3 regions of the Martinezella sp. CNPSo 3964 genome follow, and region 2 is predicted to be linked to each of the others. Evidence: predicted binding sites of a transcription regulator. Region 2 holds the regulator's gene; each other region holds the start of a gene.
The links. Region 2 encodes PhoB, which activates phosphate uptake and scavenging genes when phosphate is short. Its sites were predicted from a motif close to TGTCATNNANCTGTCAT; they were not measured.
Positions count from the first base shown of each region.

Region 1 (4,172 bases), on a different contig from region 2:
ATTTCCGGCGTCGGATTGGCGAGCGCCATGATCAGCGGCTTTTCCGCCATCTGTTCGAGAAGCTCGGGCTTCAGCACGCCGGCTGCGGACAGGCCGAGGAAGACGTCGGCGCCGGGAATGGATTCGGCAAGCACGCGCTTGTCGCTGTCCTGCGCATAGACCGACTTCCACTCGTCCATCAGGACGTTGCGGTCCTTGTAGACCAAGCCTTCGATATCGTGGACCCAGATGTTTTCGCGCCTGGCGCCGAGGGTGACGAGCAGGTTGAGGCAGGCAAGAGCTGCCGCACCGGCGCCGGAGGCGACGATCTTGACGTCTTCGATCTTCTTGCCGGCGAGTTCCAAGCCGTTGAGGATGGCGGCTGCGACGATAATGGCGGTGCCGTGCTGGTCGTCGTGGAAAACCGGGATTTCCATCTGCTCGCGCAGGCGGCGCTCGACGTCGAAGCATTCCGGCGCCTTGATGTCTTCGAGATTGATGCCGCCGAAGGTCGGCTCGAGCGCCGAAACCGTGTTGACCATCTCATCGACCGTCGGAGCCGCAATTTCGATGTCGAAGACGTCGATGCCGGCGAATTTCTTGAAGAGGACGGCCTTGCCTTCCATGACGGGCTTCGAGGCGAGGGGACCGATATTGCCGAGGCCAAGTACCGCCGAACCGTTGGAAATCACGGCAACGAGATTGGCGCGGGACGTATAGTCGGCAGCCGTGTCCGGATTGTCGCGGATGGCGATGCAGGGGGCGGCGACGCCGGGCGAATAGGCAAGCGCCAGATCGCGCTGATTGCCCAGCGGCTTCGTCGCCTGAATTTCCAGCTTGCCGGGGCGGGGATAGCGATGGAAATAGAGCGCCTGTTCATCGAGATTTCCGCTCGCCATATTCTTGGCTGCTTTCGAAGTGTCGTTCGTATCCAACTCGCGTCTCCATTCCTGCCTGCGCTTTGAGTCTTCTGCATACATCAATCGCTTCGCCTTCACAGTATGCAATTGAGGTCGCGAAGCGTTTTTGTCTTGGCAAAACTGAATTGCCTTTTCCGCAATGATCGCGCGATGACCCTTCCGCCCGTCGAACGTTGCGGTCGCGTCATCAGGCATTCATCGCGTCGACCTATGAATATTTCAGGCGGAGATTTCCTCGATGACTCTGATTGCCTCCCATCGCGGCGGTGCGCATTTGTGGCCCGAAAACACCAGGCTCGCCTTTTCGAAGACGGCCAAGCTCGATGTTGATCTCGTCGAATTCGACGTGCATCAGACGCGGGACGGCAAGCTCGTCGTGCATCACGACGCTCTGATCGACCGGATGACGGATGGCAAGGGCGCGATCGCCGATTTCAGCTATGACGAACTGATGCGCCATGTCGTGATCGGAAGCGGCGGCGAAACCATTCCGACCCTGATGGAGACCATCGATATTTTCGGGCCATCCGCCGTCGACCTCAGACTGGAGATCAAGACCAGGGCGGATGGCACGCCCTATGAGGGGATGGAGCGGCGCATTGTCGATCAGCTGACGGCGACCGGCATGCTGACGCGTACGATGGTGACGAGCTTCTCCCTGCCGCGTCTCGAAGCATTCAGTGCAGCGCTTGGCGAACAAGGGCTGAATGTCGGCGAACTGCTCGGTTTCATCTTCCTCTGTTCGCCTCAGCTGGCCGGCCAACTCGGCTGGGGCGGCGTCATGGCCGCCATGCGCGGCTTCGGCGTGCGCGAGATTGCAATACGTGCCGATGCGCTTGACGGCGAGGTCATGCAGCTCTTTCGCAAGAATGGCGTGAAGGTGCACGGATGGGCGGCCCATACAAGCGAGGCGGCACGGGCCATGTTTCGCCTCGGTATCGCCAGTTTTACAAGCGACCGTCCTGACCTCGCGATCGCCGCGAGACGCGGCTGAACATCGTCGCCGAGCCGCCAAGCACAGGGTTTGTCATCTTCCTGAAACACGAGTCTGGTTTTGGAATAGCCAAGGTAGGATAGGGCACGGACATAAAGTTCGTGAATGAAAACATGGACCCCCGGCATTTCCGAACGTTATTCATTTCTGACGTGCACCTCGGCTCGAAGGCCGCCAAGGCGGACTACCTGCTCGATTTTCTTCGTTACCACGACGCCGACACGATCTTTCTGGTCGGGGATATCGTTGATGGTTGGAGACTGAAGCGGAACTGGTACTGGCCGCAGGATTGCAACGACGTCGTGCAGAAGCTTCTGCGCAAGGCGCGCAAGGGTACGCGCATCGTCTACATCCCTGGCAATCACGACGAATTCCTGCGTGACTTCCCCGGAATGCACTTCGGCGGTATCGAGGTGGCGCAGCGCGCCATGCACGAAACGGCCGATGGGAAGAAATATCTCGTGCTCCACGGCGATGAATTCGACGTCGTTGTCCGCAATGCCCGCCTGCTCGCCTATCTCGGCGATTGGGCCTATGACATGGCCATCCTGATTAATATCGGCCTTGCTGCCGTACGCCGCCGCCTGAACATGCCCTATTGGTCCTTTTCGGCCTGGGCGAAGCTGCAGGTCAAGCACGCCGTCAACTTCATCGGCGAATTTCAGCGCGTCGTCGCCGAAGAAGCAAAGCGTAACGATGCCGATGGCGTCATCTGCGGTCACATCCACCATGCGGTCATCGAGGATCTCGACGGCGTGCGCTACATCAATACCGGCGACTGGGTGGAAAGCTGCACGGCGATCGCCGAGCATGAGGACGGTACGTTCGAGCTGATCACCTGGCGGGCTATCCTCGAGACGCAGCCTGTGGATTCTCCGGTCGGAGAATTGCCGCGGCCGATCGGTGCCCAGGCGGCGTAATTCCTGCGCCTCTTCACGTAGCTGATAATGGCCTGTCATAATTATTGATCGCCGCAGGACGGCTCTGACTTCGGATTTTTCCGAAACGTTACGGTTTTGGCCATTTCTCGCCATAGTCGTATTCTCGATAGCGTGATAGGGACAAGTAAGTTCCCCTTCAGGTCTGTCATGATTCCCGCGATCAAGTCCTTCCAGGGCGAGGGTGCGCCTCCATATTTCCGCTTGCGTGCCGCCCTGTCCTATTGTGCCCCGTTGTTCGTCAACGGCATTGCCGTACCGTTCTTTCCCGTCTGGCTGGCGGGGTTGAATTTCAATGATCATGAGATCGGCCTGGTGATCGCCATTCCTATGGTCGTGCGCGTCCTCGTGACGCCCATCATCGCTGTACTCGCCGATCATATGACGGAGCGGGCCGATGTGTTGCTATGGTCGGGTGCCCTGTCGCTGCTGACGGCAATCGCGCTCTACTGGACCAGCGATTTCTGGCCGGTGCTTCTGGTCTACGGCATTCAGGGCGCCACCTACGCGCCTTATGTGCCGGTGGTCGAATCGATCGCCATGTCGGGTGTGCGCCGCTGGGGCTTTGATTATGGCTCCATGCGGGTCTGGGGATCAATCACCTTCATCCTGTCGACCCTTCTCGGCGGCCAGCTGATTGGCATGTGGGGCGGCGCCACCGTACTGCCTGTGATGGTGGCGGGATTCATCCTTACGACGCTGATGGGCTTTTTCGCGCCGCGCATCGGCCCGACGCGCCGGCGCAACCAACCGATCAATCTGCAATCGCCGACCGGAAATCTGCGCTCGCCGCAATTGCTCATCACCATGATCGGGGTGTCGATACAGCAATCGAGTCATGCGATGCTCTATACGTTTGCGTCGATCTACTGGCATAAGCTCGGCTTTTCCGGCGCCGAGATCGCAGTGCTGTGGAGCATTGGCGTTACGGCCGAGGTGATGGTTTTCTTCCTGTCGAAGAAACTGAGCAGGCGATTCAGTGCGTGGACGCTCATCTTCTTCGGTTCGACGATGTGCATTCTGCGCTGGGTCCTGTTTCCGAGCAATTTCGGCTTCTTCGGCTATTTTGTATTGCAGTGCTTTCATTCCTGCACCTACGCCTGCGTCCATACCGGTGTTCAGCGGCGCATTGTTGCCTCCGTCCATGAAGCACAGGAATCATCGGCCCAGGGCGCCTATTATTTCTACAATGGCATGTTTCTGGGTCTAATGACGCTTGCGTCTGGCTATCTCTACGCCTGGCTTGATCTGGCGAGCTACTATGTCATGGCCGGCATCGCCGGCTTGGGGCTAGCCATGGTCGTTTTCGCCTATGGCTTGCAGAGCGGAAAGCCGGCAATC
Region 1 covers NZ_JBXSOW010000014.1:125,674-129,845, reverse strand. The annotation lists gene AC13Q5_RS30835 (NADP-dependent malic enzyme) at 1-878, opposite strand, end outside; gene AC13Q5_RS30830 (glycerophosphodiester phosphodiesterase) at 1,138-1,893, shown strand; gene AC13Q5_RS30825 (UDP-2,3-diacylglucosamine diphosphatase) at 2,007-2,813, shown strand; gene AC13Q5_RS30820 (MFS transporter) at 2,982-4,172, shown strand, end outside.
Region 1: AC13Q5_RS30825 (UDP-2,3-diacylglucosamine diphosphatase) is a predicted target of PhoB. The motif match lies at 1,925-1,941, and genes of this name have one in related genera.

Region 2 (4,172 bases):
CCGATGATCATCATTGCCACGCGCTCGGCATTGCGGGCCGTGCCGCCGTCGATCCGCAGCGCGGCGCTCGGGCTAGGCGCGTCACGCATGCAGATGGTCTTCCATCACGTCCTGCCGCTTGCGATGCCGGGCATTCTGACGGGCACGATCCTCGGGCTTGCCCATGCGCTCGGCGAGACGGCGCCGCTGCTTTTGATCGGCATGGTCGCCTTTGTCGCCAACTATCCGGCATCGCCCCTCGATCCGTCGACGGCGCTGCCGGTGCAGATTTACATGTGGGCGAGCGAAGCCGAGCGTGCCTTCGTCGAAAGAACGTCCGGGGCCATCATCGTCCTGCTCTTCTTCCTCGTCGCAATGAATATCGGCGCCATCCTGCTGCGCCGCCGCTTCGAGCGGCGCTGGTAAGGGAGGGCCGTAGGATGAACATGATGACGGAAGCCGCAAGCGAAAAAGCATTGACCAAGAAGATGATGACGATCCCCTACAAGATGATCGGCCAGGACGTTTCGGTCTTCTATGGCGACAAGCGCGCGCTTTTCGACGTCAATCTGAAGATCCGTGCGAATACGGTCACGGCTCTGATCGGTCCTTCCGGTTGCGGCAAGTCCACCTTCCTGCGTTGCCTCAACCGCATGAACGATACGATCGAGACTTGCCGCGTCACCGGCAAGATCACGCTCGACGATCAGGATGTCTACGATAACAGCATTGATGTCGTTGAATTGCGCGCCCGCGTCGGCATGGTCTTCCAGAAGCCCAACCCGTTTCCGAAGTCGATCTATGAGAATGTCGCCTACGGTCCGCGCATCCATGGCCTGCATCGTTCGAAAGCCGATCTCGAACATATCGTCGAAACCAGCCTGCAGAAGGCCGGTCTTTGGGGCGAGGTGAAGGATCGGCTCCATGACGCCGGTACGAGCCTGTCGGGCGGTCAGCAGCAGCGTCTGTGCATCGCCCGCGCCGTTGCGGTCAGCCCGGAGGTCATCCTGATGGACGAGCCGTGCTCGGCGCTCGATCCGATTGCAACGGCCAAGGTCGAAGACCTTATCCACGAGCTGCGGGAAAATTTCACGATCGTCATCGTGACGCATTCCATGCAGCAGGCAGCCCGCGTTTCGCAACGCACCGCAATGTTCCACCTCGGCCACCTGGTCGAGGAGAATGACACCGATAAGATGTTCACCAATCCCGACGATTTCCGCACGCAGGATTACATCATGGGCCGTTTTGGTTGATGATGTCAGGCGCGCGGCTCATTTCACACAGTTCACCTTGAGGATAGAAAAATGGTCTCCACTCACATTCTCTCTGCCTACGACGAAGACCTGAAGTTCCTGACGCGCCGCATTGCGGAAATGGGCGGCCTGGCCGAGCAGATGGTCAGCGACAGCGTACGCGCGCTCGTCAACAGCGATGCCGGTCTTGCCCAGAAGGTCATTTCCGACGACGTCGTTCTCGACCATGCCGAGCGCGAAGTCGGCGACAAGGCGATCGTCACGATCGCTCGCCGCCAGCCGATGGCAGCCGACCTGCGTGAGATCATGGGTTCGATCCGCATCGCCTCCGACCTGGAGCGTGTTGGCGATCTTGGCAAGAACACCGCCAAGCGCGTCATCGCCGTTCAGGGCACCGGCGTTCCACGCCGCCTCGCTCGCGGCATCGAGCACCTCTCCGAACTGGCGCTGAGCCAGCTCAAGGAAGTTCTGGATGTCTACGCGACCCGCTCGCCCGACAAGGCCGTGTCGATCCGCGAACGCGACGAGGAAATCGACGCAATGTACACCTCGCTGTTCCGCGAGATGTTGACCTACATGATGGAGGATCCGCGCAACATCACCACCTGCACGCATCTTCTTTTCTGCGCCAAGAACATCGAGCGCATCGGCGACCATGCCACGAACATCGCCGAGACGATCTATTACATGGCGACAGGCGCGCAGCCGGAAGGCGAGCGCCCGAAAGACGATACCGCCAACACCGTCGGCGCGGTGACGGAATAATCTGGAAGCGAAGAAAGGAGACCATAGGCGCATGGTTCCGAGAGTTGCTGTTGTAGAAGACGAGGAAGCGCTTAGCGTTCTGCTGCGCTACAATCTTGAGGCCGAAGGCTTCGAGGTCGACACGATCCTCAGAGGCGATGAGGCTGAGCTGCGTCTCCAGGAGCGCATCCCCGATCTCCTGATCCTCGATTGGATGCTCCCCGGTGTATCCGGCATCGAGCTCTGCCGCCGGCTGCGTATGCGGCCGGAGACGGAGCGCCTGCCGATCATCATGCTGACGGCCCGCGGCGAGGAAAGCGAGCGCGTGCGTGGGCTTTCCACCGGCGCGGACGATTACGTCGTCAAGCCGTTCTCGACGCCGGAGCTGATGGCCCGCGTCAAGGCGATGCTGCGGCGTGCCCGCCCGGAGGTTCTCTCCACGGTGCTGCGCTGTGGCGATATCGAGCTGGACCGCGAAACCCATCGCGTCCATCGCAAGAGCCGCGAAGTGCGGTTGGGGCCAACGGAATTCCGCCTGCTGGAATTCTTGATGTCCTCGCCTGGACGCGTCTTCTCGCGTTCGCAGCTGCTCGACGGCGTATGGGGGCACGATATCTATGTCGACGAACGCACCGTCGACGTCCATGTCGGCCGTCTGCGCAAGGCGCTGAATTTCTCCAATATGCAGGATGTCATCCGCACCGTTCGTGGCGCGGGCTATTCCATGGAAGCCTGAGCGGCAAGGCCGCTCGGGCATTACGACATAGCGGCGGAAATATAAAAACGGGCCTCGAGGGGCCCGTTTTTCTTGGGTTTTGCTTATGGTTTTCAGCCGTTGTTGCGTCGGCGATCATGCACCGGCTGGTAGGCCATGCGCTGATGATAGGTGCAATAAGGCGACGAATCCGGGCTGTCGTTGCCGCAGAAGTGGAAATCATCCTTCAGCGGGTCGCCGACCGGCCACTTGCAGGTGCGTTCCGTCAGTTCCGTCAGGCCGAGCCGGCGGGAGATCGGAACGACGACATTTGCAGCCGGGCGATATTGAATTTCGTTGACGGAATCGACCTCGATCTCTTCCTTCAGCATGGTTGCGCCCTGCTGACGGGTGACCACCGTGCGGGTAGCAACGCGCGATCCGTAGCTTGCGGCGCGAGGCGCTGCGGCGCTGCGCTTCGGCGTGCGCGCTGTGGTTGTCGTGCCGCCCGCCTTCGCTCGACCGGGAAGGTTCAGGCGATGCACCTTGCCGATGACGGCATTACGGCTCACGTCACCGAGCTGCGCAGCAATTTGGCTGGCGCTCAACCCTTCGGACCATAGCTTTTTCAGCTTCTCGACGCGTTCGTCTGTCCAATTCATGCCCTGTCTCCGCTGTCGCGTTTCCGATGGCAGAATCCCTCACCATTGCCTCGCATGGGAACAAGGCGCGAAACGCTCTAAAATTGTGGTGACTAGTTCCGCCGCATGCAGTCTAGCAATTGGTTTTTAACCTAGTGTGAGGCTGACTCCGTGACAAGAGTCGCGAGAATCTTGAGGAATCGATTTCGAGGTTTTCCCCAACTTGCTGCCCAGGCGTGGCATTTCTGCAATAGGCGCCGCCGAACCCATCTCTTTCGCCCGCAAGCGCTATCTCGCACCTGCTAAAGCGCCAGTTTTGTTGACATCGCGGTGCAAAACATCAATAGTGCCCAAGCCGCCGCAAGGCGGCATTTTTGATTTTTTCGGACCCGTTTCATCAAATGGAAGCGATCGGTCCTTAAAGTTGTGATCGAGGAGATATGGCCATGGCCGAGACCACGCCGCTTTATGACACCTATATGCGCGCTCCGCTACGGTTCGAGCGAGGCGAGGGCGTCTGGCTGGTCACCGAAAATGGCGAGCGCTACCTCGATTTCGCGGCCGGCGTCGCGGTCAACTCGCTCGGCCATGCCCATCCCCATCTTGTTGCCGAATTGAAGGCCCAGGCTGACAAGGTCTGGCACCTTTCCAACCTCTATGAGGTGCCCGGTCAGGAGAAGCTGTCGAAGCGGCTGACGGAAGCCACCTTCGCCGACAAGGTGTTCTTCACCAATTCGGGTGCAGAAGCGCTGGAATGCGCCATCAAGACGGCACGGCGCTATCAGTTCGCCAAGGGGCATCCTGAAAAGTTCCATATCATCACCTTCGAAGGTGCGTTCCATGGCCGCACGATCGCGA
Region 2 covers NZ_JBXSOW010000007.1:137,970-142,141, reverse strand. The annotation lists gene pstA (phosphate ABC transporter permease PstA) at 1-405, shown strand, start outside; gene pstB (phosphate ABC transporter ATP-binding protein PstB) at 420-1,235, shown strand; gene phoU (phosphate signaling complex protein PhoU) at 1,287-2,000, shown strand; gene phoB (phosphate regulon transcriptional regulator PhoB) at 2,032-2,715, shown strand; gene AC13Q5_RS21805 (GcrA family cell cycle regulator) at 2,808-3,335, opposite strand; gene AC13Q5_RS21800 (acetylornithine transaminase) at 3,761-4,172, shown strand, end outside.

Region 3 (4,172 bases), on a different contig from region 2:
GTTCTGCGCGATCTCGCTGCCTGATAGGTTTTAAACGCCATTCCTGGAGGCCGCCGGAAAACTCTTCCGGCGGCCTCCTGTTTTTCACGGTGATGTGTACGGCAGGCCCTCGAGCTCACTACGGCCTCACCCCATCGTGACTTTGCGTCATCGTGCTAAACTATTATCTCTTGTTTCAGATTTTTCGGGCTTGATATGGCCTGATCGCCGCAAGAAGCGCGAGTGTTTCGGAGCCCGTGTAGGCAGACGGTGCTCAAGATTGGATGCAGAGGTAAGATAGAAATGCGCCTTCGATTTTTGGTTCCACTTCTGGCAGGCATCGCGCTCGCAAGTTCGCTGCATGCGCAGGAAGCGGCGAAGATCAAGGGCGTCGTCGAGCTCTTCACCTCGCAGGGCTGCGCGTCCTGTCCTCCGGCCGATGCGGCCTTCCGCAAGCTGATCCGCCAGGGCAATGTCGTGGCACTCGCCTATCACGTCGATTACTGGAACTATCTCGGCTGGAACGATACGATGGCGTCCAAAGACAACACGGCGCGCCAATATGCCTATGCCCGCACGATGGGGCGCAGCGGCGTCTATACACCGCAGGCGATCGTCAATGGCCGCGATCATATGAACGGCGCCGACCTCAACGCCATCAACGTCAAGATCGATGACTTTCAGCGTCTTGGGGAGGGGCTGACGGTTCCGGTGAATGCCGCCATGAAAGGCGACGAGCTTGAGATCAAGATCGGAGCGGGCCAGGGCAAAGCCAATGTCGTCATCGTCTATTTCGACAAGGAACAGATGGTGGCGCCGAAGGGTGGCGAGAATACCGGTCAGCAGATCGCCTATATGCACGCGGTATCGGATGTCCAGACGGTGGGCATGTGGGATGGCAAGGCCATGAGCCTCGTGCTGCCGTCCAATGTGCTGGATAAGGCCGGCCGAAGAGGCCTTGCCGTCCTCTTGCAGTCGTCGACGCCTTCGGGCGATCCGGCTGCCATTCTCGGGGCCACTGTTTTGACTGTTGGCTCAGACGGCTGAGCGGCTTTTCCAGCCTTGCCGGAGACCTTGCATTTCGGCTCAGGTCAAAAAGGTCCCTATTTTGGCCTGTGCCAAAAAGGGGAGGTGCCCGGCGAGGACGCATTCGGGGCTGGGGTTTAATCGATGCGCCCCGGCCGGGCCGTTTGACGCGGCGGCGCCAAACGGCCCTCTATACTTCCTGTAAATTGGGCGTCGTTTTGGCTGAAATGCGGCACTGACGAGGTGCTTTGGGACCTGGGAAAGAAATTGTGAGCCGTCAGCCGTCTTGCAATTTGATGCGGCTGAGGCAAACTGTCATTCTCCTGTCATGAGATAGCCCCTGGGGGATTGATGACTGATCAGCCGGATTTGAGACACGGTGAAAGCCGTTCCGTCGATACCAATTCATCCGTCGTCGTTGATCTCAGAGAATACAAACAGAGCAAAGACCCGTTACCGGTGACCTTTCATCGCCGGGAGCTGGATGCGATTCTCTGGATCTATGGCCGCATGGTCGGCGAGGGCGAGTGGCGCGACTATGCCATCGACCATTTGAAGGACAAGGCGGTTTTCTCCGTCTTCAAGCGCTCCGGCGAGATGCCGCTCTTCCGCATCGAAAAGAATCCAAAGCTTTCGGCCAAGCAGGGCGCCTTTTCAGTCGTCAATACCAGCGGCATGATCCTGAAGCGCGGCCATGACCTGAGCCAAGTTCTGAAGGTGTTCGACAAGCAGCTGAAGCTGGTGGAGAAGTAGTTTCGCGTCATTGGCTATGTATCACGCGGAGAGTGCGGCACCCCCCTCTGTCAGCTTCGCTGACATCTCCCCCACAAGGGGGTAGATTGGTAACCTGCGTCACTCCCTGATCTCAAGTGAGCATCGGACCTGTTGAAATTGTGGTCTCTTGTCTTGCAAGCAACGCGCGTCAAACTCCGAACGATCTCTCCCCTTGTGGGGGAGATGTCCCGAAGGGACAGAGGGGGTATTTGAGGCTCGACCAGTAGGTAGATATTACCCCCCAAACAACGTCCCCGGATAAACCGACGGATCCGGATCGGTGTTGGTGCCCTCACCTAATGCCTTCTGCATCAGCATCGTATCCAGCCATCGGCCGTGCTTGTAGCCGGTGCCTTTCAACAGGCCGGTTTCGGTGAAGCCCGCGGCGCGATGTACGGCGACGGAGGCGGGATGGGCGCCACCGATGACGGCGATCATCTGGCGGAAGCCGAGCGTCTGGCAGCTTTCAATCAAGGCATCGAGTAGCAGCCTGCCGACGCCGCGCCCTCGGGCCTCCGGCGCTAGATAGATCGAATCCTCCACCATCCAGCGATAGGCCGGCCGCGTGCGGAACGATGAGGCATAGGCATAGCCGAGAAACGTGCCGGCTTCGTCTTCTGCGACGAGATAGGGATAGCCCTTGTCACGGATCGCCTGGAAACGCGCTGCCATTTCTTCCTGGCTCGGTGGCGTGATCTCATAGCTTGCCGTGCCATTCAGGACGGAGTCGCGATAGATTGCTGTGATATAGGGAAGGTCGTCTGCGGTAGCGCTGCGGAGGCTGACGGACATGTGTTTCTTGCTGCCTGATCTGTGATTTGCGATGGCAGCTATCAAACCGTAGCGCCTGTGGCCAGGCAAATAAAAAAGGCGGCCGAAGCCGCCTTTCCGTTGCTCGTTTCATGCGCTGCGATTAACGGCGATTGCCCATGAATTGCAGCAGGAACATGAACAGGTTGATGAAGTCGAGGTAGAGCGACAAAGCGCCCATGATCGCCTTGCGGCCGGCGACGGTCGCATCGTCGGCGGTGTAGTACATTTCCTTGATCCGCTGCGTATCATAGGCGGTAAGGCCTGCGAAGATCAGCACGCCGATCACGGAGATAGCGAACTGCAGGGCAGACGAAGCCAGGAAGATGTTGACGAGCGTCGCGATGATCAGGCCGAAGAGACCCATCATCAGGAACGAGCCCATCGCCGACAGGTCACGCTTGGTCGTGTAGCCGTAGAGCGACAGCGCGCCGAAGGAGGCCGCGGTCACGAAGAAGGTCTGCACGACGCTCTGGCCGGTGTAGATGATGAAGATCGACGACAGCGACAGGCCCACCAGCGCGGCGTAGACCCAGAAGGTCGTCGTCGCGGCGGCCACGCTCATGCGATTGATCCTGAAGCTCAGGAAGAAGACCATCGCCAGCGGGGCGAGAATGACCACCCACTTCAGCGGGCTCAGATAGATCGCCTGGCCGAAGGCCGTGATCTGTCCGTTTGCGAAAGCGAGCGAGAAGGAGAGATAGGCGGCAACACCCGTGATCGCCAGACCCAGCGCCATCAGGTTATAGACCTTGAGCATGTAGGCTCGAAGGCCCTCGTCTATCATCGCACCGGATTGCGCACCGCTCTGCGCCCGGTTTTGGTAATTGCGAAAGTCAGCCATGTTTTCCTCTTTTAAGCTCCGATGTGAGTACGGTGTCGGGTCTCTCGGACCCAGGCGCCGCTGCGGAGCTCCAGCATGCCTGCACAGAATATGAGGCTTTCAAGCCTTGTAGACAAGGGTCTAGCGACAGGGCCGATGTTAAATCGCTGTAATATCGCGCCGTTTGGGAGGCTTTCCGCCGATCCCGGGAACGAATCAGAGTTCGCGCAGAACCGGGGCGGCTTTCTGGCCGAGGATGCGCCAGGTGCCGATCAGGCCGATACCCACTGTCAGCACCAGAGCGATAATCAGGGTTGAGAAGGCGACATCGGGCAGGAAGGCCGAGGGCAGATGCATGATGCGGCTGACGATATACCAGGCGGATGCCGCCCCGGCGATCAGTGCGAAGACGGCGGTTGCGGCGCCGAGGATCAGATATTCGTAGCTGAAGGCGCGGATCAGCGTCGCCCGCGTCGCGCCGAGCGTCTTGAGGATGACCGCATCGTGCGTGCGGGCGCGGTTGCCGGCGGCGAGCGCTCCGGCCAGCACCAGTACGGATGCGATCAGCGCCACTGAAGCTGCGGAGCGGATGGCGGTCGCGAGCTGTCCTACCAGCGTGTTGACGACGTCGAGCGCGTCCTTGACGCGGACGCTGGTGATGGTCGGGTAGGTGTTGGTGACTTTCCGGAGGATCGTTGCTTCCTGCTCGGAGGTGGCCGATGTGTCGGTCAGGGTCGCCAGCCAGGCGTGCGGCGCGCCC
Region 3 covers NZ_JBXSOW010000003.1:523,441-527,612, forward strand. The annotation lists gene acnA (aconitate hydratase AcnA) at 1-24, shown strand, start outside; gene AC13Q5_RS12905 (DUF1223 domain-containing protein) at 283-1,026, shown strand; gene AC13Q5_RS12910 (DUF2794 domain-containing protein) at 1,357-1,758, shown strand; gene AC13Q5_RS12915 (GNAT family N-acetyltransferase) at 2,014-2,571, opposite strand; gene AC13Q5_RS12920 (Bax inhibitor-1/YccA family protein) at 2,693-3,433, opposite strand; gene AC13Q5_RS12925 (ABC transporter permease) at 3,629-4,172, opposite strand, start outside.
Region 3: AC13Q5_RS12910 (DUF2794 domain-containing protein) is a predicted target of PhoB. The motif match lies at 1,319-1,335, and genes of this name have one in related genera.